Regions from separate parts of the Streptomyces sp. NPDC006332 genome, predicted to be linked through region 3. Evidence: riboswitches for the same ligand, from Rfam matches in the RefSeq annotation. Region 3 holds a riboswitch; each other region holds the start of a gene.
What was found. A riboswitch is a leader RNA that binds a small molecule or an ion and turns the genes downstream of it on or off. The one in region 3 is predicted to bind cyclic di-AMP.
Positions count from the first base shown of each region.

Region 1: it holds a riboswitch for cyclic di-AMP, as region 3 does, so the genes downstream of both, ABZ027_RS20910 (C40 family peptidase) here and ABZ027_RS27070 (transglycosylase family protein) in region 3, are expected to answer to the same signal.
Region 2: it holds a riboswitch for cyclic di-AMP, as region 3 does, so the genes downstream of both, ABZ027_RS09080 (LysM peptidoglycan-binding domain-containing protein) here and ABZ027_RS27070 (transglycosylase family protein) in region 3, are expected to answer to the same signal.

Region 1 covers NZ_JBEXRA010000022.1:38,682-47,191, forward strand. Annotated here, with positions in the region: gene bioD (dethiobiotin synthase) at 1-605, opposite strand, end outside; gene ABZ027_RS20880 (adenosylmethionine--8-amino-7-oxononanoate transaminase) at 745-2,049, opposite strand; gene bioB (biotin synthase BioB) at 2,042-3,283, opposite strand; gene ABZ027_RS20890 (8-amino-7-oxononanoate synthase) at 3,497-4,624, shown strand; gene ABZ027_RS20895 (DUF397 domain-containing protein) at 4,675-4,902, opposite strand; gene ABZ027_RS20900 (helix-turn-helix transcriptional regulator) at 4,912-5,772, opposite strand; gene ABZ027_RS20905 (ATP-binding protein) at 5,986-6,444, shown strand; gene ABZ027_RS20910 (C40 family peptidase) at 6,514-6,987, opposite strand; cyclic di-AMP (ydaO/yuaA leader) riboswitch at 6,992-7,201, opposite strand; gene ABZ027_RS20915 (hypothetical protein) at 7,549-7,854, opposite strand; gene ABZ027_RS20920 (ATP-dependent Clp protease proteolytic subunit) at 7,861-8,496, opposite strand.
Region 2 covers NZ_JBEXRA010000007.1:86,880-97,837, forward strand. Annotated here, with positions in the region: gene ABZ027_RS09050 (ABC transporter permease) at 1-300, opposite strand, end outside; gene ABZ027_RS09055 (ABC transporter ATP-binding protein) at 287-1,273, opposite strand; gene ABZ027_RS09060 (sigma-E factor regulatory protein RseB domain-containing protein) at 1,328-2,560, opposite strand; gene ABZ027_RS09065 (polyprenyl synthetase family protein) at 2,845-3,855, opposite strand; gene ABZ027_RS09070 (peptide MFS transporter) at 4,064-5,566, shown strand; gene ABZ027_RS09075 (CocE/NonD family hydrolase) at 5,585-7,579, shown strand; cyclic di-AMP (ydaO/yuaA leader) riboswitch at 7,854-8,033, shown strand; gene ABZ027_RS09080 (LysM peptidoglycan-binding domain-containing protein) at 8,037-8,774, shown strand; gene ABZ027_RS09085 (HAD family hydrolase) at 8,788-9,600, opposite strand; gene ABZ027_RS09090 (FAD-dependent oxidoreductase) at 9,853-10,958, opposite strand, start outside.
Region 3 covers NZ_JBEXRA010000033.1:64,335-75,292, forward strand. Annotated here, with positions in the region: gene ABZ027_RS27020 (LamG-like jellyroll fold domain-containing protein) at 1-1,415, shown strand, start outside; gene ABZ027_RS27025 (DUF5959 family protein) at 1,428-1,823, shown strand; partial or broken gene ABZ027_RS27030 (ATP-binding protein) at 2,013-2,154, shown strand; gene ABZ027_RS27035 (glycoside hydrolase domain-containing protein) at 2,508-3,335, shown strand; gene ABZ027_RS27040 (hypothetical protein) at 3,382-3,711, shown strand; gene ABZ027_RS27045 (hypothetical protein) at 3,866-4,411, shown strand; gene ABZ027_RS27050 (SurA N-terminal domain-containing protein) at 4,569-5,216, shown strand; gene ABZ027_RS27055 (nucleoside triphosphate pyrophosphohydrolase) at 5,380-6,396, shown strand; gene ABZ027_RS27060 (cytochrome P450) at 6,428-7,741, shown strand; gene ABZ027_RS27065 (transglycosylase family protein) at 7,866-8,891, shown strand; cyclic di-AMP (ydaO/yuaA leader) riboswitch at 9,084-9,251, shown strand; gene ABZ027_RS27070 (transglycosylase family protein) at 9,255-9,974, shown strand; gene eno (phosphopyruvate hydratase) at 10,322-10,958, shown strand, end outside.

The sequences.
Region 1 (8,510 bases), on a different contig from region 3:
CCGGCGGGCAGGGCTCCGAGCAGGGGTGCGCCGGACACCTCCGGCAGGTCCGCCAGGTTGCAGCGCGAGGCCAGATCGGGCACGTCGGGCCAGCTGCCGATCACGAGTCCGGCCAGATCGAGGCCACGTCCCCGGAGCTCACGTGCCGTCAGTTCCGTCGTGTTCAGCGTGCCCAGGCCCGCCGACACCACCAGCAGCACCGGCGCCGCCAGCAGCTCGGCCGCGTCGGCCAGCGTCCCGCCCGCCGCGTCGAACCGGACGAGCAGTCCGCCCGCCCCCTCGACCAGCACCAGATCGTGCTCGGTGGCCAGCTTGGCGGCGGCCTCGGCGATGTCCTGGGGGCGCACCGGAGCCCGCCCGGCCCGGCGGGCCGCCGTCGCGGGCGCCAACGGGTCGGGAAACCGGGCGAGTTCGGCCGCCGTCACGGTACCCGCGAGCCGGGTCACCTCCTCGGCGTCTCCCGGTTCGTCCGGCCCAAGGCCCGTCTGCGCGGCCTTCAGCACGGCCACCGACCGCCCGGCCGCGAGACCCACCGCGGCGACCGCGGCGGTCGTGACCGTCTTGCCGATCTCCGTACCCGTGCCCGTGATCACCAGGACCGGCATGCCATCACTCCCACTCGCCCGTGCCGTTCAACGCACCCATCCCATTTCCCCAGCTCAACGCGCCCACGCCACATGCACCACCACACCAGGCACCCGCGCCGCGCCCCCCGTTCACCCCTCTCGCGCCGCGCAACCCCGGTCACCCCGCTCGCGCCGCCGCGCACACCGCCCGCGCGATCCGAGCCAGGTCCGCGTCGTCCGTGACGTACGGCGGCATCGTGTAGACGAGGTCGCGGAACGGGCGCAGCCACACACCCTCACGCACGGCGGCCGCCGTGGCCGCCGTCATGTCGACGGCGTGGTCGAGCTGGACGACACCGATCGCGCCGAGGACCCGGACCTCCTTCACCCCCGGCAGCTCCGACGCCGCGGCCAGCTGGTCCCGCAGCCCCGCCTCGATCCGTTTGACCTCCGCCAGCCAGTCCTGGCCCAGCAGGAGCTCGATGGATGCGCAGGCGACCGAGGCCGCCAGCGGGTTGCCCATGAAGGTGGGGCCGTGGGCGAGCACCGGGACCTCGCCGCGCGAGATGCCCTCGGCCACCCGCGTGGTGCACAGCGTCGCCGCCATCGTCAGATAGCCGCCGGTCAGCGCCTTGCCCACGCACATCACATCCGGAGTGACCGCCGCGTGCTCCGCCGCGAACAGCGCGCCCGTGCGCCCGAACCCGGTCGCGATCTCGTCGAACACCAGCAGGACGTCGTGCGCGTCGCACGCCTCGCGCAGCACCCGCAGATACGCGGGGGAGTGGAACCGCATCCCCCCGGCGCCCTGCACCACCGGCTCGACGATCACCGCGGCCAGCTCGTCGGCGTGACGCGCGATCGCGGAGCGCAGCAGCTCGGCGTACGACTCCTCGTATCCGGCGGGCGGCGCGTCCACGAAGACCTGCCGGGGCAGCACGCCGCTCCACAGCTCGTGCATCCCGCCCTCGGGGTCGCACACCGACATCGGCTGCCAGGTGTCGCCGTGGTAGCCGCCGCGCCAGGTGAGCAGCCGTCGCTTCGCGGGGCGGCCGAGCGAACGCCAGTACTGCAGGCACATCTTGACCGCGACCTCGACCGACACCGAACCGGAGTCGGCGAGGAAGACATGCTCCAGACCGTCGGGCGACATGTCGACAAGGAGCTTCGCCAGTCGTACGGCGGGCTCGTGGGTGAGCCCGCCGAACATCACATGGCTCATCCGCCCGAGCTGCTCACGCGCGGCCTCGTTCAGCACCGGGTGGTTGTAGCCGTGGATCGCCGACCACCAGGACGACATCCCGTCGACGACCTCGGCATCCGCTCCGTCGGCCGACCGGACCCGCAGTCGTACCCCGCTCGCCGACTCCACGACGAGCGGTTCCTGCCGCCCGGGCATGGGGCCGTACGGGTGCCAGACGTGGCGCCGGTCCAGCTCCAGCAGCTCCGGCACGGTCAGCCCGGCCACCGGCAGGTCAGGCATTGGGCGCGAGGTCCGTTCCGGCACCACGACGGCGTACGGCGACCAGATCCGTCCGCGGCTCGCCCGAGGTGGCCGGGGTGGCCGAGGTGGCCGCGGGAGCGGAACCGCACACCCCGCTGTCCCCGTGCGACCCGCACCCGGCGCCCTCCTGGGACCCGCAGCCCGCTTCCTCGTGGGCCCCGCACCCGGCGCCGTCGCCGGCGTGCGACCCGCAGCCACCCAGCGCCGTCGCCCGGTGCGCGGGGAGGGTGACCTGGTCGGCGCCCTCCACCTCGAACCCGGCGTCCGCGATCATCTCCAGGTCGGCCTTGCCCGCCTGACCCTCGGTGGTGAGGTAGTCGCCGAGGAAGATCGAGTTGGCCAGGTTGAGGGCGAGGGGCTGCATGGTGCGCAGATGGACCTCGCGGCCGCCGGCGATGCGGACCTCGACGTCCGGGCAGACGAACCGGACCATGGCCAGGATCCTGAGGCAGCGCTGCGGGGTGAGGTTCCACTCCTTGGCCAGCGGGGTGCCCTCGACCGGGATCAGGAAGTTGACCGGAACCGAGTCCGGGTCCAGCGCGCGCAGCGAGAACACCACGTCCACCAGGTCCTCGTCCGACTCACCCATACCGGCGATCAGACCCGAGCAGGCCGACAGGCCGGCCGCGTGCGCCTTGGTGACCGTGTCCACCCGGTCGGCATAGGTATGGGTGGTCGTGATGTCCCCGTACGTCGCCTCGGAGGTGTTCAGGTTGTGGTTGTAGGCGTCGGCGCCCGCCTCGCGCAGCCGCTCCGCCTGACCGTCGGAGAGCAGCCCGAGGCAGGCGCACACCTCGACGCCCTCGTTCTGTTCCTTGATGGTCCTGATCGTGCCCGCGACCCGCTCCACGTCCCGGTCGGTGGGCCCGCGCCCGGACGCCACCAGACACACCCGTTTGGCGCCTCCCGCCAACCCGGCCGCCGCCGCCTCGGAGGCCTGATCAGGCTTGAGCCAGGTGTACTTGAGGATGCCGGCGGTGGAGCCGAGCCGCTGGGAACAGTAGGAGCAGTCCTCCGGGCACAGGCCCGACTTGAGGTTGACGAGGTAGTTCAGTTTCACCCGTCGGCCGAACCAGTGCCGGCGTACCTTGCCGGCCGCGGCCACCACATCGAGCAGGTCGTCGTCGGAAGTGGCGAGGACGGCGAGTGCCTCCTCGCGGCTCGGCACCTCGCGCCGCAGCCCCTTTTCCACCAGCGTGTTCAGCAGGTCCATGAAAGCCGATCCTGTCCTAAGGAGCCGTCCGGGGCCAAGGAGAGTTCGCACAACAGAGGCGCTTGGAGGTGTGGGTATCGCCACATACGGGGTGCCCGGTTGTCCCGCTAGTGTCTGTTCACTGCCTACAAATACTGTCTGCGCGCCGGCCTGCACCGCACTGCCCGGCACCGCACCGCGCTGCCTACACAAGCCAAAAGCCCTGGAGGACCGATGGCGTTCGGCTGGATCGACGAGGAGGCGGGCCGGCGCCGCCGCGCCGGGCTCGTACGGACGCTGCGGCCCCGCCCCGCCGACTCGCCCCTCCTGGACCTCGCGAGCAACGACTACCTGGGCCTGGCCCGTCATCCGGAGGTCACCGAGGGCGCGGCCCGGGCCGCCCGCACCTGGGGCGGCGGCGCGACCGGCTCCCGGCTGGTCACCGGGACCACCGCGCTCCACGCCGAACTGGAACGCGAGCTGGCCGACCACTGCGGCTTCGAGGCGGCCCTCGTCTTCTCCTCGGGCTACGCCGCGAACCTGGCCGCGGTCACCGCGCTGGCCCCGCACGGCTCGCTGATCGTCTCCGACGCGGGCAACCACGCCTCGCTGATCGACGGTTGCCGGCTGGCCCGGGGTGCCACCCAGGTCGTCGGGCACGCGGACCCGGACGCCGTGGCCAAGGCCCTGAGCACGCACGAGGGTCCCGCGGTGGTGGTGTCCGACACGGTCTTCTCGGTGGACGGCGACGCGGCCCCGCTGGCCGCCCTGGCCGCGGCGTGCCGGGAGCGCGGCGCGGGGCTGGTGGTCGACGACGCCCACGGACTCGGCGTCCTGGGCGACGGCGGCCGCGGCGCCCCGCAGGCGGCCGGTCTCGCGGGCGCCGACGACGTCGTCGTGACGGTCACGCTGTCCAAGTCGCTCGGCAGCCAGGGCGGCGCCGTGCTCGGCCCCGCGCGGGTGATCGACCACCTGGTCAACGCGGCCCGGACGTTCATCTTCGACACCGGCCTCGCCCCCGCGGCGACCGGCGCGGCCCTGGCGGCGCTGCGGCTGCTGCGCCGAGAGCCGCACCGGGCGGCGCGGGCACGCGAGGTCGCGGGTGAACTCCACGCACGCCTGACGGCCGCGGGGCTGCGGGCGGTACGCCCGGACGCCGCGGTGGTCTCGGTGCGCGCGCCGTCCCCGGAGACGGCGGTCGGCTGGGCGGCCGACTGCCGTACCGCCGGGCTTGCCGTGGGCTGCTTCCGACCTCCCTCCGTGCCCGACGGCATCTCACGGCTGAGACTGACCGCCCGCGCGGACCTCTCCGCGGGGCAGATCGAACGCGCTGTACGGGTGATCGGCGAGACACGACCATGAGTCGGCGTGACACGGCCGTGCGCCGCGCCCCGATGGACGGGGCGGTCTGATCAGGACTGGATCGCGGCCGTGAATCCCGCCCAGCTCTCGGGGGAGAAGAGCAGCGCGGGTCCGGCAGGGTCCTTGGAGTCGCGTACGGCGAGCAGACCGGCCCAGCGGCCGGTCTTCGGCCGGGCAGTCTCGACGCAGTTGTTCGCTCCGGTGCTGTAACTGCTGCGCAGCCACCGGACGTCGGGCAGATCGGTACTGGAAGGTACGTGCCGAGGCAGTGCGGTCATGGTGCCTCCTTACGCGCCGTCACCTATCGCGGCGATGTAATCCAACGAGTCCTCGGGCGAAAGGGCGTGGAACTGAAGGGCGTTGAAGGCCTCGGTGTAGGCCTGAAGGTCTTCTTTCCGCTCGAGATAGAGGCTACTCGTCAAGTGGTCGAGAACAACCACATCCAGATCAGATGTGCTCGAAAATGAGAAGATAACGAAAGGCCCGGTGACGCCGATGTGTGCTCCGGCCGCGAACGGAAGTACCTGCAACCGCACTTGGGGCAGTCGCGCCGCCTCAAGAAGGCGCTCCAGCTGCCGCTTCATCACCTCGGGGCCGCCGACCTCGCGCCGCAGCACCGCCTCGTCCAGTACGGCGTCCAGCGCCAGCGGCGGTTGCGATCGCAGCACGTCCTGCCTGGCCAACCGCACCTCCACCAGGGCGTCCACCCGCTCCTCGTCCAGCCCGTCGACCGCCGCCCTGGTCACCGCCCGGGCGTACTGCGCCGTCTGCAACAGACCCGGCACCACCGAGGTCTCCAGGGTGCGCATCTCGCTCGCCTGCGACTCCAGGCTGATGAAGTCCCGGTAGGTGGGTGGCAGCACTCCTCGGTACGCGTGCCACCAGTGGTGCCGCCCGGCGCTCTCGTCGGACCCGGCCAACACCAGTAGTAACTCCCGTAGTTGGGCGTCCCGCACCCCGTAGGCGTCCAGCAGTAACCGCACGTCGGCCGGTTTCACCCCACTGGCGCCGGTCTCGATGCGGCTCACCTTCGACTGGTGCCAGCCCACCAACCGGGCCGCCTCACCACTCGTGAGTCCGGTACCGCTGCGCAGGGAACGCAGTTCCGCCCCCAGTTTCCGGCGGCGCACCGCAGGACCGTGCTGCATGGGTTACTCCTTACTCCGACCGAGGCACCCAAATATGCTCTGTCGCCCTAGAGTTCACCGCTTCGAGCGACAGATATATGCATTACTTGGTCGATCGCCTCCCGTGACCGCCGCGGTAATGGCAGTCTGGCGACGAAGCACCAGTCCGGGACCGTACTCGAACCATCCGCTCCGTGTCGGACTGCGGGCCCGTGGGAAAGGGACGACGTCGCCATGGCAGACCATCTGGAAGCATCCGTCACTCTGCCGAGCGTTCCCGCCTCGGTCTCCGCGGCCCGCACCTATGTGCTCACCACCCTGGCGGAGTGGGGACTGGCGACGGACACCGACATCGCCGACACCATCCGGCTGATCGTCTCCGAACTCACCACCAACGCCGTACAGCACACCTTCGGACAGTCACCCACCTTCACGGTGGACATCGAGCTCGACCGAGACGAACACCTGCGCATCGGTGTCACCGACAGCCACCCGCGATTCCCCAAACGACTGCCGGCCGCCGTCCAGCAGGACAACGGCCGGGGCATGGTGATCATCCGGTGGCTGGCCGCCGAGTGCGGCGGCAAACTGAGAGTCAGACCCACCCGAGAGGGCGGCAAGACGGTCTCCATCGAACTGCCGTGGTCCGTTCCGGCCGCGCCGGTATCGGCGGCGGGGCAACAGGAGCCGTAGCGGACCCCTGTCGCGGGACGGACGCGCGGGGCGACGGCGGGTCAGCTCACCGTCGCCCCGCGCGGGAGGTCACTTGACCCGGCCGTACCAGACGCTCTTCGTCCAGATCTTCTGCAGCCGGACGACGTCCCCGGTCTTCGGGGAGTGCCAGAGCTTGCCCTTCCCGGCGTAGATGCCGACGTGGTACACGTTCGAGCCCGAGTGGAAGAAGACCAGGTCTCCCGCCTTGCGGCTCTTGGAGGAGATGTGGCGCGTCTTGTTGTACTGCTGGGCGGCCGTGCGGGGCAGTTTCTTGCCGGCCTTCTTGAACGAGTACATCGTCAGCCCGGAGCAGTCGAACCTCTTCGGCCCGGTCGCCCCGTACTTGTACGGGGAGCCCTTCTTGGAGGCCGCGACCTGTAGTGCCTTCGTCGCCGGGGTGGCTGCCGCGGCGTCGGAGGTGACACCCGGGACCACGATCGAACCGCCGACGGCGGCGATGGCGAAGGCCGAGGCCGTACCGGCCCGGACCATGAGCGACGGGACACGATTGAGCGCAGTCATGCGCAACCCTTCGTCAGCCGCCTGTGAAGGATGACCTGTCGGATTCGGGCTGACAAAGTTGCCCGGCCGCTGACGCGGCTTCACCCCAAGGGCTGCTCGAACCGGCGCCTCCTGTACGGAGACAACCGTTCCGGCGACCCGTCGTGCTTGGGTCCTCCACTCCTGCCGATCCACTCCTGTCGACCGGTCATCCGCGCGGCGGCAGGACTCGGCGCCCGCCCGGATCGCCCCGCCGCTGTGGCGGGGTCTTGTCGTCAGTCAGGGATCTTGACTCACGGATGTCCGAAAAACCCAATGGAACCGGGGGTTTGTGTTGTTACTCACCACTCACCCGTTCGGGTGGACACCCTCCTGTTCGATGAGGTGTCGAGGGGCCCAAGGGGCCCCGGACCAGCAGCGGAACGTCCCATTTCGTCCTCTGACTACGCGCGTTGCGCAATCTGATCGGGCCGATAAATGCAGCCGTGTCTAGTCCGAACAGCGGTACCCCGTTTGGTCCGTTTCGGCTCCGGTCCGGACGCTCGGCGGTGGGTCGGCGCGTCCGGACCGGCTGGGGGAGCGTCAACTGTCGGAGCACGGCGGCACGGTGACGCGTGCCGTGCGGCGCTCCCCGTCCAGCACGCGCAACGCACGCGCCAGCGTGTCGGCGTGCAGTTCGGTCTCGCCCCGACGGTGCATCAGCTCCAGCGCGTCCCGCAGCGCGGCCGCCTTGCCGACCAGTGCCTGCGCGGCACGCAGTCCTCGGTACGTGTCCCCGTGCTGCGCCGGATTGATCCGGCCGAGCAGGTCGACCACGTCGAGGTAACGGTCGATCACCTCACCCTCGGCGCGGGTGAGGGCGGGCAGCGGAGGCAGATCGGGCAGCATCGCGGCTCACCACGCGTCGGGTGCGGGACGCGAGGCCTTGCGGCTCGGGACGAGCCGGTCCACCAGCCCGTACTCCACGGCTTCCTGGGCGGTGAGGATCTTGTCCCGCTCGATGTCCGCGTGCACCTGCTCAGGGGTCCGCCCGGTGTGCCGGACGAGCAGCTCCTCCATGCGGCTGCGTACCCGCGTCAACTCGTCCGCCTGGATGGCCAGATCGCTGGCCTGCCCCTGGACCGGCTCGATGATCGCGGGCTGGTGGATCACCATCCGCGCGCCCGGCAGCGCGGAGCGCTTGCCCGGCGTGCCCGCGGCGAGCAGCACCGCGGCCGACGAGCCGGCCTGGCCCAGGCAGAACGTCTCCACGTCGCACGTGACGTACTGGAGCGTGTCGTAGATCGCCGACATCGCGGTGAACGAGCCGCCGGGGGAGTTGATGTACAGCGAGATGTCCCGGTCCGGGTCCTGGTGTTCGAGGTACATCAACTGGGCCATCACGTCGTTCGCCGAGATGTCGTCGATCGGCGTCCCCAGGAAGACGATCCGCCCCTCCAGGAGCTTCGAGTACGGATCCATCGTCCGGTACCCGGAGCTGGTGCGTTCGGTGAACTCGGGCAGGACATGGCGGGCGGACGGTCGGGTCATCGGAACCCCTCCTT
Region 2 (10,958 bases), on a different contig from region 3:
ACTGGTCTCCAGCTTCACGGCGATCCCGACCAGGATCGGCACGGCCGCCAGCACACCGAGCAGCGCGAGCGTGCGCCAGCGCCGGAAGGTGGTCAGCAGTTCGTTGCGCAGGAGGCCCAGGGTCCACCGCGCACGAGGAGCGCGTACCGCCGCGGTCGGCGCGGTACCGGACGGTTCGATCCCGGCGGGGTCGACGCCTGTCCCTTCAAGTCCTGCCCCTTCGACCCCTGCCCCTTCGCTTCCCGTCCCTTCGAGCCCGGTCCGCACGGCCTGAGCCCGCTCCCCCTCAGCCCGCGACATCGAAGCCCTCCCCGGTCAGCGCCACGAACGCGTCCTCCAGGGAGGCCCGTTGGAGCCCGAAGCCGCGGACGCGGACGCCCGCCGCCACCAGCGCCGCGTTCACGTCGGCGAGATCACCGTCCGGTGGCTCGGCGGTCACCCGGTCGTCCGTGACGATCACGTCCGAGGCCCCCTGTTCCTTCAGTACCCGTGCCGCCTCCCCCGCGTCCGGGGTCGTCACGGCCAGCCGGCCACGGGTGCCCGCCGCCAGGTCCGCCACCGGACCCTGGACGATCAGCCGGCCCTGCGCCATCACCGCCGCGTGGGTGCAGACCTGCTCGATCTCGTCGAGCAGGTGGGAGGAGAGGAAGACGGTCGTGCCGTCGGAGGCCAGCTCCCGGATCAGGGAGCGGATCTCGCGCATGCCCTGCGGGTCGAGGCCGTTGGTCGGCTCGTCGAGAACGAGCAGCTTGCGCGGCTGGAGCAATGCGGCGGCGAGACCGAGGCGCTGTTTCATGCCCAGCGAGTACGCCTTCGCCTTCTTGCCGGCGGCGGCCGCCAGCCCCACCCGGTCCAGTGCCGCCGCGACGCGGCCGGCCCGGGTGCGCGGATCGGCGGTCGGGTCGGCTGCGTCGTACCGGGTCAGGTTCTGGCGGCCGGAGAGGAAGCCGTAGAGAGCCGGGCCCTCGATGAGGGCGCCGACGTGCGGGAGCACGGAGCGCGAGGAGCGCGGCATGGGGTGGCCCAGGACCCGGGCCGCGCCCGAGGTGGGCTCGATGAGGCCCATCAGCATGCGGATGGTGGTGGTCTTGCCGGAGCCGTTCGGGCCGAGGAAGCCGAAGACGCTGCCCGCCGGGACGGTCAGGTCGAGACCGTCGACGGCGAGTTGTCCGCCGCGGTAGCGCTTGGTGAGCGCGCGGGTGTGGATGACGCTGCCGTCCACACCCTGGGGATCCGGCTCCAACTCCGGTTCCGTGGCGGACGTTTCGCCCATCGGCTCCCTCGATTCGTCGTGCGCGTACGCTACCCGCCGCGTGCGCCTACGGGTTTACCGCCCCGCGTCGGCCGCCTTCACCAGGGCGGCCTTGTCGACCGCGCCGACGTAGACCTTGCCGTCGTCGGTCATCAGGGCGTTGACCAGGCGGGTCGAGAAGACCGTGCCCGAGCCGAACTTGCCGGTGACCTTGTCGCCGAGCGAGCCGAGGAAGCCGCCGAGGTCGCCGCCGGCCTCGGAGCCGCTGGGCATGCCCTGGCCGCCGGTGTCGAGGACGGCGACGGAGTTCCAGCCCTGGCCGATGACCTTGAGTCCGTCGAGCCCCTTGCCGAGGTCCTCCTCGGGCCTGGCGCCCGCCGGACCGTGCGCACCCTTCTCGGGGATCTCGCCCTTCTCGCCCTTCTCTCCCTCGGTGACCTTCGCGCCCTTGGGCGGGGTGAAGTCGAAGGTGGAGGCGGCCGGATCGGCGAAGGAGACCTGGGTGAAGCCCGCGTCCACGACGGCGGCGCCGCCGCTCGACGGGGTCAGCGTGAACTTCAGCGGCAGCCCGGTCTTCGAGTCCACGGCCACGGTGATCTGGCCGACGGTGGAGCCGGAGTCCTTGGGCTTGATGACGAGGCGGTAGGCGTCGCGCCCCGCGACCTGCGCGGTCCCGTCGACGGTCACGGAGGTGGTGTCGTCGACCGCCTTGAGGGCCTCCTCGGTGAGGTCCTTGGGCGTGGCCGGGACGTCGCGCTCCTTGTCGGCGGCCGCCTTGCCGGACTCGGTGGCGTGGTAGACCTCGTTCGACTTGCTGTCGTAGCCCCAGACGTCCTTGCCGTTGTGGATCACGCTGTACTCGGAGCCGCTCTCCAGCAGGGACAGCTTCTGCCGGTCCGGGCCGTCGGCCGCCACGCGCACGGTGTGGGTGCCGGTCGCGAGCTCGGTCAGCTTGGCGGACGGGTCGGCGGAGGAGCCGTCGCCCTTGCCCGACTCCATGGCGCCGGAGGCCAGGCTGCTCTCCAGGCCGCCGAGGTCGGGCAGTCCGAGGTCCGTGCTGATCTTCACCGTGCCGGACAGCTGCTGCACGTCCGACGCGGCGATCTTCTCGATGAGTTGCTGTGCGCTGATCTTCGGCAGGTCGGGATCGCCGGAGTCGGCGAGTGCGGGGACGAGGCCGAGGGTCGCCGCCGCCACCCCCACCACCGCGACCGGGACGGCGTACCGCGCGGCCTTGCGCCGCCGCGGGTACCTGTCGTCGACCTCCGCCGCGGCAGTCGTGCTGTCGTCGGACTCGTACGGTGCCATGTGTGCCTTACCTCCGTCGTCGGCGGCGGCTGTGCGACTCCCCTACGTCCACCCCGTAGCCGCCATTCTCACCCGAATCGGTGAGGATTGGTGTTTTCCCGTGGTGTCCATCTGACCAAATGGGTCGTGAAGATGCGTCAACCCGCGGGCTCAACTCCACGTACACCTCCGGTATGACACGCGAAGGCGGCGGCTCACCGTGACCCCTAGGGGTCGTGGGGAGCCGCCGCCTCGGATCGGACAGGTAGGTATGCGCGGCAGCGGCGCGGATCAGCGGTACCTCGTTACCCCGCCCGGTGGACCACCGCGTCGCACAACTCCATGAGCGCCAGCTTCGCGTCGCACTCCCGCAGCGGGGACAGCGCGGAGCGGGCGTCCTCCGCGTAGCGGACCGTGTCACGGCGGGCCTGTTCCAGCGCCGGGTGCGCGCGCAGGCCGGCCAGTGCCCGGGCGTGCCGTTCGTCGTCGGTGAGGTCGGAGTCCAGCAGCTCGCACAGGGCGACGTCCTCGGCGAGGCCCAGCCGGGCCGCCCGTTCGCGCAGCCGCAGGACCGGCAGGGTCGGGATGCCCTCGCGCAGGTCGGTGCCCGGGGTCTTGCCGGACTCGTGGGAGTCGGACGCGATGTCCAGGACGTCGTCCGCGAGCTGGAAGGCGACGCCCAGCCGCTCGCCGTACTGCGTCAGCACGTCGACCACCGTCTCGTCGGCGCCCGACATCATCGCCCCGAAGCGGCACGCCACCGCCACCAGCGATCCCGTCTTGCCGCCGAGTACGTCGAGGTAGTGCTCGACCGGGTCCCGGCCGTCCTGGGGGCCCGCGGTCTCCAGGATCTGCCCGGTGACCAGGCGTTCGAACGCCTCGGCCTGGACCCGGACCGCCTCGGGCCCGAGGTCGGCCAGGATGTGCGAGGCGCGCGCGAACAGGAAGTCACCGGTGAGGACGGCGACCGAGTTGCCCCAGCGGGCGTTCGCGCTGTCCACCCCGCGCCGCACCTCGGCCTCGTCCATCACGTCGTCGTGGTACAGCGTCGCCAGATGGGTCAGCTCGACGACCACCGCCGACGGCACGATTCCGGGTGCATAGGGATCACCGAACTGGGCAGCAAGCATCACGAGCAATGGCCGGAAGCGTTTTCCGCCCGCCCTCACCAGATGCTGGGCGGCCTCCGTGATGAAGGGAACCTCGCTCTTGGTGGCCTCGAGCAGTCCCTCCTCGACAGCCGCCAATCCGGCCTGGACATCGGCTTCCAGAGCCTGGTCCCGCACGCTCAGCCCGAACGGCCCGACGACGGTCACGAAGGATCTCCTGTCTGCTGGTGTCTGCTGGCGATTACACGGTTTGTCGATAGGTCGCTGCCCTCACTCAAGTCAGCGTATCCGGTCACGTTTCGATCACCGATAGGGCCTGCCCGTCCAGCCTGGGCGGTATCGGATCACTGCCGGAATGTTTTTGATCACTTGATAACAAACTGGTATGTACCGACTTGTACGGAAGTAGCTGAGCGTGTCCAGAACCACCGCCGATGTCTCGCCCGGCAGTCCGCCGACCCCCAAGAACGACCGCGCCTTCTTCGGCCACCCGGGGGGCCTGCTCACCCTCTCCGGTCTCGAGGTCTGGGAACGCTTCTCGTTCCTCGGCATGCAGGCCATCCTCGTCCTCTACTTCGCCGACACGGTCGCGCACGGCGGCCTGGGCATGTCGGCCGGGACGGCCGCCTCCGTCTCCGCCGCCTACGGCACGCTCGTCTACCTCGTCTCCGTCGCCGGCGGCTGGCTCGCCGACCGCATCCTCGGCTCGTACCGGGCGGTGCTGTGGGGCGGCGTCCTGATCGCCTGCGGTCACTACGCCATGGCCGTGCCCACGGCCGCCATGACCTGGGCGGGTCTGGGTCTGATCAGCGCCGGCACGGGCCTGCTGAAGCCCAACGCGGCCACCCTGGTCGGCAAGCTCTACGCCACCGACGACGACCGCCGTGACGCCGGCTTCGCGCTCTACTACATGGCGATCAACATCGGCGCCTTCGCGGGCCCGCTGATCACCGGCTGGCTCGGCGACCACCAGGGCTGGCACTGGGGCTTCTCGGCGGCGGCGATCGGCATGACGTTCGGACTGATCCAGTACGTGTGGGGCCGCCGCCATCTGGCCGGACGCCGGAGCGCGGCCGAATTCGCCCTCGCGCCCGACGCGATGCGCCGCGCGGTCCGACTGATCGTGGCGGGGATCGTGGCCGTCGCGGTGCTCGCGACCGCCCTCGCCATGGCCGGCCTGCTCACCATGGACCGCTTCGTCGACCTGCTCACCCTGGTCTCGGTGATCGCCCCGGTCGTGTACTTCGCGGTGATGTTCAAAAGCCCCCGCGTGACCGCCGAGGAACGCGGCCGGCTGCGCCCCTACGTGGTGCTCTTCCTCGCCTCCACCGCCTTCAACTTCATCCTGTTCCAGGCGTACTCGACGATGATGCTGCTGGCCGCGTCGAACGCCGAGACGACCATCCTCGGCTTCGACTTCCCCGCCAGTTGGTACGCCTCCGCGCTGGGTGCCTTCGAGGTCGCTCTCGCGCCCGTGGTCGCCGCGCTCTGGGTCCGGATGGGCCGCGGCCAGCCGCACGCCTCCAACAAGATCGCGATCGGGGTCGTCCTGGGCGGACTGTCCTTCCTGCTGATGGCCGTGCCCACCTCCGGACACGCCTCCGACGACTACCTGATGTCCGCCTGGTGGATCGTCGGCTCGTACCTGCTGCTCGGCCTCGGCGACATCCTGCTGGAGACCTCCGGCATGTCGGCCACCAGCAAGCTCGCCCCGGCCGCCTTCTCCAGCCAGACCATGTCGCTGTGGATGCTGTCCCTCGCGCTCGCCAACGGCATCCAGGCCCAGACGGTGAAGCTGTACGACGACATGTCCAAGCAGGCCTACTTCGGCGTCAACGGCGCGATCGCGGTGGCCGCGGGCCTGGCCGTGCTGGCAGCCGCGCCGTGGCTGCGCCGCACCATGCACCCGGTCCACTGAACTCACGGGGTCACCCTCATGCACATCCGTACGTCCTTCCCCTACGAGACGACCCACGAGGACATCCGCATCCCGCTGCCGGACGGGACCCGCCTCTACGCACGCGTGTGGCGCCCCCTGACGGACGAACCAGTACCCGCGATCCTCGAATACCTGCCCTACCGGCTGACCGACTGGACCGCGCCCCGCGACTGGCAACGCCATCCCTGGTACGCGGGCCACGGTTACGCCTCCGTACGAGTGGACGTCCGCGGACACGGCAACAGCGAGGGCGTGCCCGGCGACGAGTACTCCGCCACCGAGCTGGCGGACGGCGTCGAGGTCGTCAACTGGCTGGCGGCGCAGCCCTGGTGCGACGGCAAGGTCGGCATGTTCGGCATCTCCTGGGGCGGCTTCAACTCCCTCCAGATCGCGGCCCTCGCACCCGAGCCGCTCAAGGCGGTCGTCACCGTCTGCTCCACCGACGACCGCTATGACAACGACGTGCACTACATGGGAGGTTCCGTCCTCGCGGTGGACATGCACGCCTGGGCGTCCACCATGCTCGCCTTCGTGTCCCGGCCACCGGACCCGCTGTACGCCGGGGAGGCATGGCGTCAGATGTGGCTGGAGCGCTTGGAGGAGGTCGATCCCTTCATCCACACCTGGCTCGACCACCAGACCCGGGACCGCTACTGGCGTCACGGCAGCGTCTGCGAGGACTACGGCGCGATCGACGCGGCCGTGCTGGCGGTCGGCGGCTGGCACGACCCGTACCGCGACACGGTTCTCAGGCTCGTCGAGCACCTGCCGCCCGAGCGGGTGCGCGGCCTGATCGGCCCCTGGTCCCACCAGTACCCCGACCGCGGTCTGCCGCCCGGCCCCGCGATCGGCTTCCTCCAGGAGACCCTGCGCTGGTGGGACCACTGGCTGAAGGGAAAGACCACGGGCGTTCTCGACGAGCCCCTGCTGCGCGCCTACCTCAGCGACTCGCACCCCCCGGCCACGGTGTACGACACCCTGCCCGGCCGCTGGGTCGGCGAGCCGGCCTGGCCCTCCCCCCACGTCTCGACCGTCTCGTACGCCCTTCAGGGCGCCCCGCGCCCGGTCCGCTCCCCGCAGCACACCGGCATCGACGCCGGTCGTTTCTTCCCGTTCGGGAACGACGCCGACCTGCCGCCGGACCAGCGGGAGGAGGACGCGCGGTCGGTGTGCTTCGAGTTCGAGGTGGGCGAGGAGACCTGGGTGCTGGGGCGGCCGAGGGTGCGGCTCAGGCTGAGTTCCGAGGTGCCGCGCGGCCAGGTGATCGCCCGGCTCTGCGATGTCGCCCCGGACGGCTCCTCGACCCTGGTCACCCGGGGCGTACTGAACCTGTCCGCACGCCAGGGGCGGGACCGGGCGGTGCCGTGGGAGCCGGGTGCCACGGAGGAGGTCGAGTTCGAGCTGAACGGCATCGGCCACGCCTTCCCGGCCGGCCACCGCATCCGGCTGGCCGTCTCCTCCGCCTACTGGCCGTGGATCTGGCCGCAGCCGCAATCCGCGGCGGGCTTCACCCTCGACCCGGCCGGCAGCGTGCTCGACCTCCCGGTGCGCGACCACGAGACGGGCCCGTCGGTGACCTTCGAGGAACCGGAGCAGTCCGCGCCGCTCGGCGTCGCCCAGCCGGTCACGCTGGAGGAGCCGCGTCCGGAGCGGCTGGTCGTGCGGGACGTGGCCAAGGGCGAGTGGCGGCTGGAGGTCGATCCGCGCTACGGCGGCACCCGGGTGTATCCCGACGGGCTGGAGTTCGCCGAGGACGCCCTGGAGACGTACACGATCGACGAGGCCGATCCCCTGTCGGCCCGCGCCCGCTCGGACTGGTCGGTCCGGCTGCACCGGCCGGAGCTCGGCTGGGAGGCCACCGTACGTACCCGCTCGGAGCTCACCTGTGACGGAGCGGACTTCCACACCTCGAACGAGGTGATCTGCACGGACGGCGACGAGGTGGTCTTCCACCGGACCTGGGAGAAGCGGATCCCACGGACTGCCGGTTGACTCCGAGTTGGGCTCATTGCCCGATTTGCCGGTCTTGTGCTCGACCGTGAGTTGAGTCACTCACGGTCCAGCGCACCCGGGCCTCACGCCACCACCCTCCCCCTTGCCATTCGCGCCAGTTGACCCTTGGCAACAGCAAAGGATCAAGTGCCCCAAATACCTCAGACCAAGGTCAATAGGTACGAGGTGTGAATCCGCCACTTGTTTCGGACATGTGCTCTCGCATACGTTCCCGGCCTGTCGGGCGGACGCCGAATCCTGCCGCCGCCCATAGAGACATCCACCGACGAACACCGCACGGCAGGAGCGGGGGACCCAGGTAAGCCGCCGTTCGGGACGTTCCAGGACATTCCGGTACGGCTCGGGGTGAAGCCGTGCCTCCTCACGGGGGCACGGCCGGGCAACTCCCGCCCGAACCCGACAGCTCACCTCGCAGGCGCCGGAGAGGAACGTCCCCATGTCCGCACGAGGTAACCACCACCGCTCCAGACTCAGCCCGCTCGTCCGAGGCGTCGTCGCCGCCGGAACAGGCGCCGCCGTTCTCGCCCTCCCGCTGTTGACCGCGACCACCGCGAGCGCCGCACCCACCGCGAGCGCCCCGAGCGCCGCACCGCAGGTCAGGTCCATCACCTACACCGTGGCCAAGGGCGACTCGCTCAGCAGCATCGCAACCAAGTACCACACGCCCGGTGGCTGGCAGCAGCTCTACAAGGACAACCGCAAGGCTGTCGGCGCCCACCCCAGCCTGATCCACACGGGTCTCAAGCTCACGGTCAAGACGACCAAGGCGAGCACGGCCGACAAGGCCGCCGCACCCGCCGCCAAGCCCACCACGTCCGTCGCCCAGGCCACCCAGGTCGTCGCCAAGACGTACGCGAACAACCTCGACGGCTGGATCCGCGAGTCGCTGGACATCATGGCGCAGAAGGGCATCCCCGGCTCGTACGACGGGATCTACCGCAACATCATGCGCGAGTCGTCCGGCAACCCGCTGGCCATCAACAACTGGGACTCCAACGCCGCCGCGGGCACCCCCTCCAAGGGCCTGCTCCAGGTGATCGACCCGACCTTCGCCGCGTACCACGTGGCCGGCACGTCCTTCGACCCGTTCGACCCGGTCGCGAACATCACCGCCGCCTGCAACTACGCGGCCGCGATGTACGGCTCGATCGACAACGTGAACGGCCCGTACTGAGCCTCACCTGCCCTCACCTGAGCGGAAACAGTCCTTCGAGGACGACGGCGATGCCGTCGTCCTCGTTCGACAGGGTGACCTCGTCGGCCACGGCCTTGAGTTCGGGGTGCGCGTTCGCCATGGCGATGCCGTGGGCGGCCCAGTCGAACATGGGGATGTCGTTGGGCATGTCACCGAAGGCGACGGTCCGTTCCGGGCCGAGGCCCAGACGGTCGGCGGCCAGTGCGAGGCCGGTCGCCTTGGTGATGCCGCACGGCTGGAGTTCGACGGTGCCGGGCCCGGACATGGTGACCGTGGCGAGGGAACCGACCACCGAGCGGGCGGTCGCCGCCAACTCGTCGTCGGACAGGTCGGGGTGACGCAGCAGCACCTTGCTGATGGGCTCGCACCACAGGTCGTCGCGCCGTTTCACGCGCACCGCGGGCAGCGTCGGGTGGGGCATGAGGTAGCCCGGTTCGATGAGCGTGAGTCCGTCGACGCCGTCCTGGTCGACGGCCGCGTACACCTCGCCCACCTCGGCCTCGATCTTGCCGAGCGCGGTCTCGGCCAACTCCCGGTCCAGGGTGACCGACCACAGCAGACGGCCCGCGCCGGCGTCGTACACCTGCGCGCCCTGCCCGCACACCGCGAGCCCCTCGCTGCCGAGGACGTCGAGGAGGGGCCGCACCCTGGGCGCCGGCCGGCCGGTGACGACGAGGTGCCGGGCGCCGGCCGCCGCCACCCGCGCGAGCGCGGCGAGTGACCGGTCGGAGAACGTGTCGTCGTCGCGGAGCAGCGTTCCGTCCAGGTCGGTGGCGATCAGTGAATATGCGGTAGGTGCGGCCATGATCAGAGAATACGGATGGAACGCCCCGCCGACTCGACGCGAACCGGACGGCTACCGCCTTCCCCCGCGGTGACGCCCGCTCCGGCCGCGCGCGCCTGTCCCTCTACAACGGTCGTCGCGCTGAGGCTCCTCGGAGGGATCGGAGGGGCTCGGGTGCCGCCGCCCGCAGACGCGGGAGCCCGGCAGTGGGCGGCGCGACGGGCGGCGGACGGCAGGCGGCAGGCGGCAGGCGCGGCGGAGTGTGGCGGGCGGCTACCCGTGGGCGGCGGCCAGGTGTTTCGCCAGCCTCGGTGACGCGAACTCCGTCCCGCACACGAACCGCATCACCGGCCCGTACGACGCCGCCGACGGCAGGCCGGTGAAGTACAGGCCGGGGACGGACGACACGTACCCCGCGCCCAGTTTCGGGGCGCCCCGGCTCACCGTGAGCCGGGTGCGCAGTTCGTGGCCGAGGAAGTCCATCGCGGCGAGGTCCACGCGGTATCCGGTGGCCGCGATGACATGGTCGGCCGCCATCCGTTCCCTGCGGCCGGTGAGGCCGAGGGCGGTCAGCGTCGGGTGGCCGTCGGCGGTGTCCGCGCTCAGTACCCGGTCGACCTCGCTGACCCGCACCGTGCTCTCGAAGCGCTCGCGCAACCACCACGCGCCCAGCGGTCCCAGAACCCGGCGGACCAGGTAGTGGCGGGCCTGGGCCGGCAGGCGGCGGTAGGGGTGCGGGTAGTAGCTGAGCGCCCACAGGGACCAGGCGCGGCCGAACGGTGACTCGGGACGCAGCCTCGGCTGCCGCCAGGGGGGCGCCCCGAACGCGACACTGCCGCGCCCGCGCGCCACCACACGCACCCGCGCGCCCGCCTCCGCCGCCAGCACCGCTGTCTCCAGCGCGGACTGGCCGGCGCCGACGACGATCAGCTCCTGGCCGGCGTAGCGGCTGAGATCGTGGTGCTGGGAGCTGTGGGAGAGCGCCGCGGTGGGGGCGGGGCCGTCCGGCGCGGCCGCGGCCAGCTCCCCAGGCAGATGGGCGAGGCCCGACAGGCCGGTCGCCACGACGACCGCACGGGCGGTGAACAACTCGCCCGAGTCCAGCTTCAGTTCGAAGCCCCCGCCGGTCCGCCGGTCCACGGACACCACCCGTTCCCGCTCCAGCTCGGGCACCAGTTTCTGCTGGAACCACTCGCCGTACGCGATGAAGGTCTCGACGGGAATGATGTCCTCGTCCGTCACGAGCCGCCGGATGCCGGCGGCGTCGCAGTAGTCGACCAGGGTGTGGCCGGGTTGCGGCGCGTCGATGGTGGAGGCGGCCGGGGTCGACTTCAGGAGCATTCCGGCGGGCATGTGGTCGCGCCAGCTGACCATGGGTT
Region 3 (10,958 bases):
TGGAGCAGGGCTTCGCCTGCGCCGAGAACGGCGGCGACGACTGCGACGCGGGCGCCTTCGCGGGCGCGGCGGTGACCGGCGCGGTGGCCGGCGCGCTCGGCGGCGCCCTGGGCAAGATCGGCGGCAAGCTCCTGGCAAAGGCGGCCCCCAAGGCGATGAAGGTCGTCGGCGGGCTCTTCGGCAAGGGCGCGACGGGAGCGGAGGAGTCGGCGGCGACGGACGCCACCGAGGTGGCGGCGTCGCGGGCGGAGTCGGAGGGAGCCGGGACCCGGGCGCAGTCCCACTCGGACGACGCGGGCGGGGCCGGCGGGGAGTCGGGCCCGGGCTGCCGGGTCCCGACCATGCCGCACAGCTTCACCGGTTCGACGCGCGTGCTGATGTCCGACGGTTCGACGAAGGCGATCGACCGGGTGCGGGTGGGCGACACCATCGCCAACTCCGTACCGGGAGCTTCGGGTACCGAGGCGCACGAGGTCACGGACGTGATCGTGACGCGGACTGACCGGGACTTTGTGGATGTGTCGGTGACGGGGGCGACGGCTGCCGGGAAGGCGGCTGCTTCTGCGACCGAGGTGCCGAAGGCTGAGGCAAAGTCTGCGGCGAAGGCCGGGGCGAAGTCGCTGGCCAACAAGGTCGCCCGTAAGGCGGCGTTCGGCCTGGCGGCGTCGGCGGCGGTGCTGGGTGCCCTGTCGGGCGGCCACGGTCACGGCGACGCCCGGACGCCGGCGACGCAGCCGGTGGCGGCGGTCAGCACGGCGTCCGGAGCGACGGCACAGGCCGCCCACCTGACGACGACCTTCCACCACCCCTTCTACGACGAGACCCAGTCGGCTTTCGTCGAGGCCAAGGACCTCAAGCCCGGCGACGTCCTCCAGACCCCGACCGGCACGACCGAGGTCACGGACGTCCGCCTCTACCACGCGAACACCACGACGTACGACCTCACGATCGGCAGCCTCCATACGTACTATGTGCTGGCGGGGGCTACGCCGGTCCTGGTTCACAATTGCGGTGACGCTGACTATGGGCAGGTGCTTTCTGATGAACGGCGCACAGGAGTGACGGCCATCATCACCCCGGCGGATCTTGGTACGGGAAGCAAAGCTGGTCGCAGGATCATCCCTCCGGGATTTGTCAAGAACTCCCCCGGCCATACAAGAGGTCACCTCCTTCCGCAATCATTGGGTGGAGATGGCAAGGTGGCGGCCAATATCGTCAGGACAAATTCCAAGGTGGACAATGGGGCGATGTCTGCATTCGGCGACTCGATTGCCGCGCATGTATCGAATGGGAATGAGATCCTGTTTCAGGCGACGCCGAGATATCTACCAGGATCTAATGTTCCGTTCAGGGTCGATATAAGCGCGTTCGACGATAACGGTTGGTCCACTGCAGCTCAGTTTCTGGTCGGGTGAGGGTGGATAAACATGTTTCCGTTTGAGCTCGTACGGCTGACCGATTTTGAAAACGAAGTCCGGATCGTTGTGCAGTCATCAATGGATGGCGGTTTCTGGGAAGCGCAGATCGAGATTACTAGCCTGTTCGTCAAGGGCAGCACTCTCCTCGTCCTCTCCCAGTCCAAGCTCGAAGCCTGGGCCCAGGCGCTGGACGTGCTGTCTCTGGGGCAGGACGTCACGTGGATGCAGATGGATCGCGGCCCTACGGTGAGCGTCCAGCTCGAAGGCGAACGGGATTGCCCAGAGGTTGTCGTGGAGGACGAATCCATCTCCATGGTGACCGTCCGCATCCCGATTGCCCTGGAAGATGGGTGGATCTCCGACCATCAGGCACGCATCCGCCGCTTCATCGAAAACTTGCGATAGAAGTAGAAGCTAATCCTTCAAATTGCCAGAAAAAAGCCTCACCGGCCGGGTTGCCGGTGGGGCTTTCTGGGGTGCGTGACGACCACAGTGACGGCAAGGGCCTGGGATGCCGACCCCGAGCCGTCCGAGCCGCCCGAGCCGTCACGGGTGCTCGACCGGCCTGCCGACGAACTGGACGAGTTCAGCGAGTTGGACGAGTTGGGCGAGTTGGAGGGACGGGCGCGGACTGGCGCTGGTGCGGGCCTGTGCCGACCTCTGCGGCTGGCAGCCGTCGGCCGGGGAGGGTGGTGGGCGGGGCGAATTCGTGTGGTGCGAGCTGGCAGTCGCGTAAGGGCGACGGGCTCACCGTCCGTACGGGTGGTCCGGCCAAGGTGCCGGTTTGGCCGGTTCTGTGACTTCGAAGTGGGTGCACTGTGCGTGTTTTTGCCGGGACTTGAGGGAATCTTGTGGTGATCAAGAGGTGATATTGCCCGATCGGTGAGGCGCCGTCAGTTACGGTTCTCTTCCCTTCGCGCGCAGGATGAAGGTCGCTGTCACCGTCGTCATCGACGTGATCGCCGTACCGCCGCGCCGTCTCGGGGGCTCAGAGAAACTTGGTTCGGGCTGACGTACGCCGTCGTCACGCGACGCCGTACGCCGCTCAGGCGCGTACGCGAAAACGACGTACGCATGAAGGGGTGGGACATGGCCGAGCACCGGCAGTCCAGGAAGCGCAGATACATCACGTGGGCGGTCGCCGGCGCTGCCGTCGTCGCGGGGGGCGGGATCGCCGCGCAGACCTCCATGGCCGCCACCGCCTGGCCCGCCCAGAAGACGTACACCGGCCGCGCCTTCGACACCTGCACCGCTCCCTCGCTGAACGCCATGAAGGCATGGAAGGGCGGCCTCTACGGCGCCGCCGCCGTCTACGTCGGCGGCAAGAACCGCGGCTGCTCCCAGCCCAACCTCACCAACTCCTGGGTGAAGTCGGTCAACACCGCCGGCTGGAAGCTCATACCGATCTACGTCGGCGCCCAGCCGCCCTGCCAGACCAGCTCCAACCCCGAGAAGCTCACGGCCACCAACGCGGCCTCCCTCGGCGCGACCGACGCGGCCGACGCGGTGTCCAAGGCGTCCGCCCTCGGCATGAAGGCGGGCAGCCCCATCTACCTCGACATGGAGCCGTACGACATCACGAACACGTCGTGCAACAACGCCGTGTTGACGTACGTCCGCTCCTTCACCAAGACACTGCGCGGCAAGATCTACCGTGGCGGCTACTACGGCTTCACCAGCTCCAGCGCCAAGGCCATCGCCACGGCGAAGGACAAGACGGACCTGCCGGGCAACCTCTGGTACGCGCTGTGGGACAAGCAGAACACCACGACCACCGACTGGCCGTGGGGTGCCACCCAGTTCACCGACCACAGCCGCGGCCACCAGTACCTCGTCAACAGCAAGGAGACGCGGAACGGTTACACGATCACCGTGGACCGCGACGCGTGGGACGCGCCGGTCGCCATCGTCGGCTGACGCCGAAGTCGGGTGCGGGGATGACACGGGTGCGGGGATGACAAGGATGCTGAGACCGGCGAAGGTTTTCGCCGCGCCGGTGCTGCGCGCGACCGCGGTGCGAGCCGGGTTCGCGGTGCTGCCCCTGGTCAGCCTGGGCCTGCTGTGCCCCGTGCCCTCGCTCGTGCTCGCGCTGCGGCGGCGCGCCCGCGCCGACCTGTGGGCCTTCGCCGGTTTCAGCGCGGTCCTGGTGGCCTGGGTCGCCGAACTCGGGCTGACCCCGGACGACACCCACGGCGTGCTGTTCGCGTCCGACCTGCTGCTGATCCTGCTGTCGATGGTGGGCGCCTCGCTGCACGCATGGACGGTCTGGCCCCGCCGGTCCGGACAGCGCTGACGGCGACGCAGCACAAAGCAGTACAAAGTTCGAAAGCAGGAAAGCAGTGGGCAAGCAAGTGAGACAGGTGTCGCGGGCGCGCTCCGCCCGCCAGGAACGGTCCGGAGGGACCGGACGGATCGGGGGAGCCGGAGCGGCCGGACGGACCGCGGTCGTGGGGAGGGCCGTCGTCGCGTGGCTGCGCTCGCTGCGCGGGCGCACCATCGCGCTGGCGACGGGGGCGGTCGCCGTCGTCGCCGCGGTGGTCGTGACCCTCGTACTCCTCAACCAGGGTGACGACCGGCCGCCCGTCCCGGAGACCCGGGCCCGGCACTACACCGAAGCGGACGCCTGTCTGCTCACCGGTGAGAAGGGCATCACCGCCGGGGCCGAGGCCGAGGTCTGGCAGGGCATGCAGGACGCCTCCGCGAAGACGCACGCACGCGTGAGCTACGCGCAGGTGACCGGAGAGCAGAGCGCGGGGAATGCGCGACCGTTCCTCAACGGCATGCTCCAGCGCTCCTGCGAAGTCGTCCTCGCCGTTGGAAAGCCCGAGGTCACGGCCGCCGCGCAGACCGCGCCGCAGCACCGCAAGGTGGGTTTCGTGCTGGTGGGCGACGGCAAGGCGGGCGGTTCCAACGTGACCGCCGTCCGCGCCGGCGACGGGGTGCGGGCCGGTGTCGCCGACGCCGTCGAGCGGGCGGTGGCCGGGCGGGACTGAACACCGCCCCGCACGGTGAGGGCGGGGAGCAGGCGCGGCGGTGCCCGAAGTCCTGGTGAATCGTTGGTCCAATGGGTTGGCCAGAGCCTGCCCACTGCCTAACATCGATCATCGCAAGACCTTGTGCACCGTCGCACAATCTCCTCGGGAGGTCTCCTTGCACCGCCGTCGCCGTCGCACCGCGCTCCTGCTCTCCGCCGCGATCGCCGCAGCCCCCCTCCTCACCGCCTGCGGGAACGACGCGCATCCGGGCGCCGCGGCCGTGGTCGGCGACCAGCGGATCACCGTCGCCCAGCTGGAGAACCGGGTGAGCGAGGTGCGCGACGCCCAGCGGGCGGCGGTGCCGGACGAAGCGCAGTACCAGCAGGTCATCGCCAAGACGGGCACGCTGGCCCGGGACACCCTGCACAACATGGTCCTCGACCAGGTGCTGCACCGCGCCGCCGACGACGCGGGCGTGAGTGTCAGCCGCAAGGAGATCCAGCAGATGCGGGCCGGCCTGGAGCAGCAGACCGGCGGAGCCCAGGCGCTGGAGACCGCCTGGCTCCAGGAGTACGGCATCGCCCCCGAGCGCCTCGACGAGAACCTCCGCCTCCAGCTGGAGGCCCAGAAGCTCGCCGCCAAGCTCGGCACCGACACACGTGACCCCGCCTTCTGGAGCGTCCTCGCCAAGGCCTCCAAGGAACTCGGCATCGACCTCAACCCGCGCTACGGCACCTGGGACGTGAAGAAGAGCAGCCGCGTCGACGCGAAGACGCCATGGGTACGCGAGGTCACGGTGTCGGTGACCGATCAAACGGCGTGAGCGTGAGCGTGAGCATGCGCTGACGCGGGGCGGGCGGGGAGGCGTGACGGTACGCCGGGACGCCCACACGAGAGATGTTCATACGATCGCACCGCCCCCCTGTGTCTGTGGACAACCTGATCGCCCGCCCGGCGGCGTGCGTTAGCTTCGAATGGTGAACGCAATCAGCCCCGAAGCCGCCTCGACCCCAGGTCACCCCCCGGACGCCGACCCCGCCCCCGGCCGTGTCGTCCTGCTCACCACCAGTCACCGTGTCGCACCCGGACTGCTGTCCTGGCCTGCCTGGCAGGCACTGCACGCCGCCGATCGCGTGCTGTGCGCGGACGGCGCGCATCCGCAGCTGCCGTATCTGCGCGAGGCCGGGATAACCGTCGACGAGGCGTCCCCCACCGCCGAAGAACTGGTCGCCGCGTGCGCCGGGGGGAAGACGGTGGTCGTGGTCGCGACCGGTGAGGGCGAGTCCACCCTCACCGACGGCCTGGCCCGCCTCGCCGGATCGGGCCGGGTCTCGATGCCGGAGCTGGAGTTGTTGCCCGCCTCCTACGACCTCCCGGGCGCCCGCCTCCTCGACCTCGTCCAGGTCATGGACCGCATCCGCGCCGAGTGCCCCTGGTCGTCCCGGCAGACCCACCAGGGCCTGGCGAAGTACGGCATCGAGGAGGCGTACGAACTCGTCGAGGCGATCGAGGAGGGCGACCGCGACGAACTGCGGGAGGAGCTCGGTGACGTTCTGCTCCAGGTCGTCTTCCACGCCCGCATCGCGGAGGAGGGCCGCGCCGAGGACGGCACCGACCCCTTCTCCATCGACGACGTGGCCGGCGGCATCGTCGCCAAACTCATCCACCGCCACCCGCATGTCTTCGGCGACGAGACGGCGACGACCCCCGAGGAGGTCAAGGAGCACTGGCTGCGCACCAAGGCGATCGAGAAGTGCCGCGAGTCGGTGACCGACGGCATACCCCTGGGGCAGCCGGGCCTCGCCCTGGCGGCGAAGCTGGCGTCACGAGTCCGCACGGCGCAGCTCGACGTACCGCTCCCGGGCGGCGAGGGCATCGGCTACGAGCTGCTGACCCAGGCGGTCCGGGCGGAAGCGGCCGGAGTGGACCCGGAAGCGGCACTGCGCGTCGCCGCCCGGGCCTACCGGGACGCGATACGGGCTGCCGAGGGGCTCGGAAGCTAACGGGTCCCGGCGATCCGGATACCGTCGGGGAGTGACCGACCAGCCCACTCCCACGAGCTCAGTCCCGGAACTCTTCACCTGGGAGTTCGCCACCGACCCGTACCCGGCGTACGCCTGGCTCCGGGAGCATGCCCCCGTCCACCGGACGAAGCTCCCGAGCGGCGTGGAGGCTTGGCTGGTCACCCGCTACGCCGACGCCAAGCAGGCCCTCGCCGACCAGCGACTCTCGAAGAACCCGGCGCACCACGACGAGCCCGCGCACGCCAAGGGCAAGACCGGTATCCCCGGTGAGCGCAAGGCCGAGTTGATGACCCATCTGCTCAACATCGACCCGCCGGACCACACGAGGCTCCGTCGGCTGGTGTCGAAGGCGTTCACTCCGCGACGGGTCGCCGAATTCGCCCCTCGGGTGCAGGAACTGACCGACGACCTGATCGACGCCTTCGTGGAGAAGGGGAGTGCCGATCTGATTCACGACTTCGCGTTCCCCCTCCCCATCTACACGATCTGCGACCTGCTCGGCGTCCCACGCGAGGACCAGGACGACTTCCGTGACTGGGCGGGCATGATGATCCGTCACGGGGGCGGGCCACGCGGTGGCGTCGCGCGGTCGGTGAAGAAGATGCGCGGCTATCTCGCCGAACTCATCCACCGCAAGCGTGCGGCACTCCCCGCCGAGAGCGCCGCCGGCGAGGACCTCATCTCCGGGCTCATCCGAGCCTCCGACCACGGCGAGCACCTCACCGAGAACGAGGCCGCCGCGATGGCCTTCATCCTGCTGTTCGCCGGGTTCGAGACCACCGTCAATCTCATCGGCAACGGCACCTACGCCCTGCTCACCCACCCCGACCAGCGCGCCCGCCTCCAGCGATCCCTCGCCGCCGGCGAACGCGGCCTCCTGGAGACCGGCATCGAGGAACTCCTGCGCTACGACGGCCCCGTCGAGCTCGCCACCTGGCGGTTCGCCACCCGGCCGGTCAGCATCGGCGGACAGGACATCGCGGCCGGCGACCCCGTGCTCGTCGTACTCGCCGCCGCGGACCGGGATCCGGAGCGGTTCGCCGATCCGGATGTGCTCGACCTCTCACGGAGTGACAACCAACACCTCGGATACGGCCACGGCATCCACTACTGTCTTGGCGCGCCCCTCGCCCGGCTGGAGGGCCAGAGTGCCCTCGGGACGCTCCTCACCCGCCTCCCGGACCTGCGACTCGCCGTGGATTCGGCCGATTTGCGCTGGCGCGGCGGGCTCATCATGCGCGGACTGCGTACCCTGCCCGTCGAGTTCACGCCACGTGGTCGAGCCCCTCACCTGCGTAAAGGTGACACGCCTTCAAACCTGTGATCTTCACGTGATCTACGCGGCATTAACTTGTGACAAGTGATCGTCTGCCTATACGTTCACGGATCAACGCGGCGGCGAATGTCACCCGCCGTGCGGTCACTGTTGTCTCGCGAAAGGTCTCCGCATGCTCTCCGGGAACGGCCGGCATCGTCGCCCCCGTCAGGCTCCGGCTCTTTTCGTCGCGGCCGGAGTGACCGGCTCCGCCATCGCGATCCCGCTGCTCGGCGCAACCGGCGCCAGCGCGGCCACCGGAACCACGTGGGACCAGGTCGCCAACTGCGAGACCGAGGGCTCCTGGAGCGCGAACGAAGGCGACGGTTACTACGGCGGCCTCCACATCGCGCAGAAGGACTGGGATCAGTACGGCGGACTTGACTACGCCGCGCGCGCCGACCAGGCCAGCCGCAACCAGCAGATCGCCGTCGCCGAGAAGATCCTGGCCGACCAGGGTGTCGGCTACTGGTCCACCTGTGGGCTGCTCAACGGGCTCACCAAGGACTCCCAGGCGGCCGACGTGGACACGGGTCTGGGGGCCGACACGGGCTCGGGCGCCTCGAACGACTCGGGTTCGTCCGGCTTGTCCGACTCTGAAGGTTCATCGGCCGATTCGTCCGGGAGTGGATCCTCGAGCGACACGTCGGGCACGCCTTCGGCCTCCGCGTCGGACAGCCCCTCCGGCTCGTCGTCCGATTCCTCCGGGGCGTCGGACGGTTCGAGTCGTGCGGGTAATTCGGCTGAGCCCGGCAAGTCCGGTAATTCCGGATCCGAATCCAGTGACTCGCAGGACTCCGGAGATACCTCCACCGGTACGGCGAAACAGGACGACTCGGGCGACTCGGGCAACTCCTGGCGGGTGGGCGGCTCTTCGAGTCTGGTGGACACCGGGGCCCTCGGTGGCGGCAAGCACCGCGGCGGCAGCGCCGACGAGGGCGCGGCTGTCGACGCCGCCGACGCCGGCACCGCCGGCGGCCGTCATGCCGCCGGTCGTGACTCGTACACCGTCCGTCTCGGGGACACCCTTGAGTCCATCGCCGGCTCCCTCGACCTCCAGGGAGGGTGGCGCGCCCTCTACGAGGAGAACAAGCAGGCGATCGGCTCCGACCCAAGTCATATCTCCCCCGGTCAGACCCTTGGACTTGGTGCCGAATAGGGCTAAACCGGCGGAAGTTCACGTCACACTTCGCGCTGAATGTCCTGTTTGGTGAAAGTGTGGGATGAGTCTCAGAAGACCTGATCGTCTTTGATATTCCACGGATCGCGTGTCTAACGTCGGACCGCTCGCCAACACGAGCCCCGGCTGCCGCAACGCCGAATCCTGCCAGCGGCCGTACGGGAACAGTCGTCGCGTCAAGCGCCGTAGGCAGGAGCGGGGGACCCAAGGTAGGCGCCGGGCTCAGCAGTTGAGCTGGACCCGGCTTGGGGTGAAGCCGCGTCCCGGAAGGGATGCGGCCGGGCAACTCAACCGGCCCGAACCCGACAGCTCACCTCGCAGGCGTCGGTGAGGGGATCAACCATGCTGTTTTCCGGCAAGGGCAAGCACCGTCGTCCGTCCAAGACCACTCGCGCCGCCGCGATCGCCGGAGTCACCGGCGTCGCCATCGCCGCTCCGCTGATGGCGGCCGGCAACGCCTCCGCCGCCACCTCCTCCGAGTGGGACACCGTCGCCCAGTGCGAGTCCGGCGGCAACTGGTCCATCAACACCGGCAACGGCTACTACGGCGGCCTGCAGTTCTCCGCCTCGACCTGGGCCGCGTACGGCGGCACGCAGTACGCCGCGCAGGCCAACCAGGCCTCCAAGGCGCAGCAGATCGCCGTCGCCGAGAAGGTTCTCGCCTCCCAGGGCAAGGGCGCCTGGCCGGTCTGCGGCAAGGGCCTGTCGAGCGGTGGCTACGACGGCGGCACCAGCACCTCGTCGGACAGCTCCAGCAGCTCGGACAGCTCCAGCGGCTCGAGCAGCTCCAGCGGCTCCTCGGAGGTCAACACCCGTTCCGCCGAGCAGCCGGCCTCGCGTTCCCAGGAGCGCCCGGCGGCCAAGAAGACCGTCACCACCCCGACCGGCAAGAAGGTCAAGAAGGGTGACGGCGAGTACAAGGTCGTCAAGGGTGACACCCTCAGCTCGATCGCCGAGAAGCACAAGGTCAAGGGCGGCTGGGAGAAGCTGTTCGAGCTGAACAAGGACATCGTCGAGGACGCCAACCTCATCTACCCGGGTCAGCAGCTGCACCTGAAGTAGTACGCGGCGCCCGTCCGAACCACAGCGCCCTCCCCTCCGTGGCCCTCATGTCGAGGGCCTCGTGAGGGCCCCGTCCCCACGGGCTCCCCGCTCCGGTGCGTGTTCCCCCGTACGCACCGGAGCGGGGTCTTTTTGTGTGGTCTTCCGCGCGACCGTTGTGGGCTTCCACGCCCACGCTTTGTTCCGTTCGGAAACAATTTCCTCTCGGTTCTGCCCAAGGGGTGGGCGACAGGGGGGCCGATCGCCCCGAGGCGGTTAGGCTCATCCCGCGGAGCCGACCGCGACTCCGTGCACTACGGGTCCCCGCGGCCCGCGTACCCCGCGTCACATCCCAGAAGGAGATGCTCGTGCCGTCCATCGACGTCGTCGTAGCCCGGGAAATCCTGGACTCCCGAGGCAACCCCACGGTCGAGGTCGAGGTCGGCCTCGACGACGGCAGCACGGGTCGTGCCGCCGTCCCCTCCGGCGCCTCCACGGGCGCCTTCGAGGCCATCGAGCTCCGCGACGGTGACCCGAACCGCTACCAGGGCAAGGGTGTCGAGAAGGCCGTCCTCGCCGTCATCGAGCAGATCGGCCCGGAGCTGGTCGGCTACGACGCCACCGAGCAGCGCCTGATCGACCAGGCCATGTTCGACCTGGACGCCACCGACAACAAGGGCTCCCTCGGCGCCAACGCCATCCTCGGCGTGTCCCTCGCCGTCGCCCACGCCGCCTCCGAGGCCAGCGACCTCCCGCTCTTCCGCTACCTGGGCGGCCCGAACGCGCACCTGCTGCCGGTGCCGATGATGAACATCCTGAACGGCGGCTCGCACGCCGACTCCAACGTGGACATCCAGGAGTTCATGATCGCCCCGATCGGCGCGGAGTCCTTCTCCGAGGCGCTGCGCTGGGGCACCGAGGTCTACCACACCCTCAAGAAGGTCCTGAAGAGCAAGGGCCTGGCCACCGGTCTCGGTGACGAGGGCGGCTTCGCCCCGAACCTCG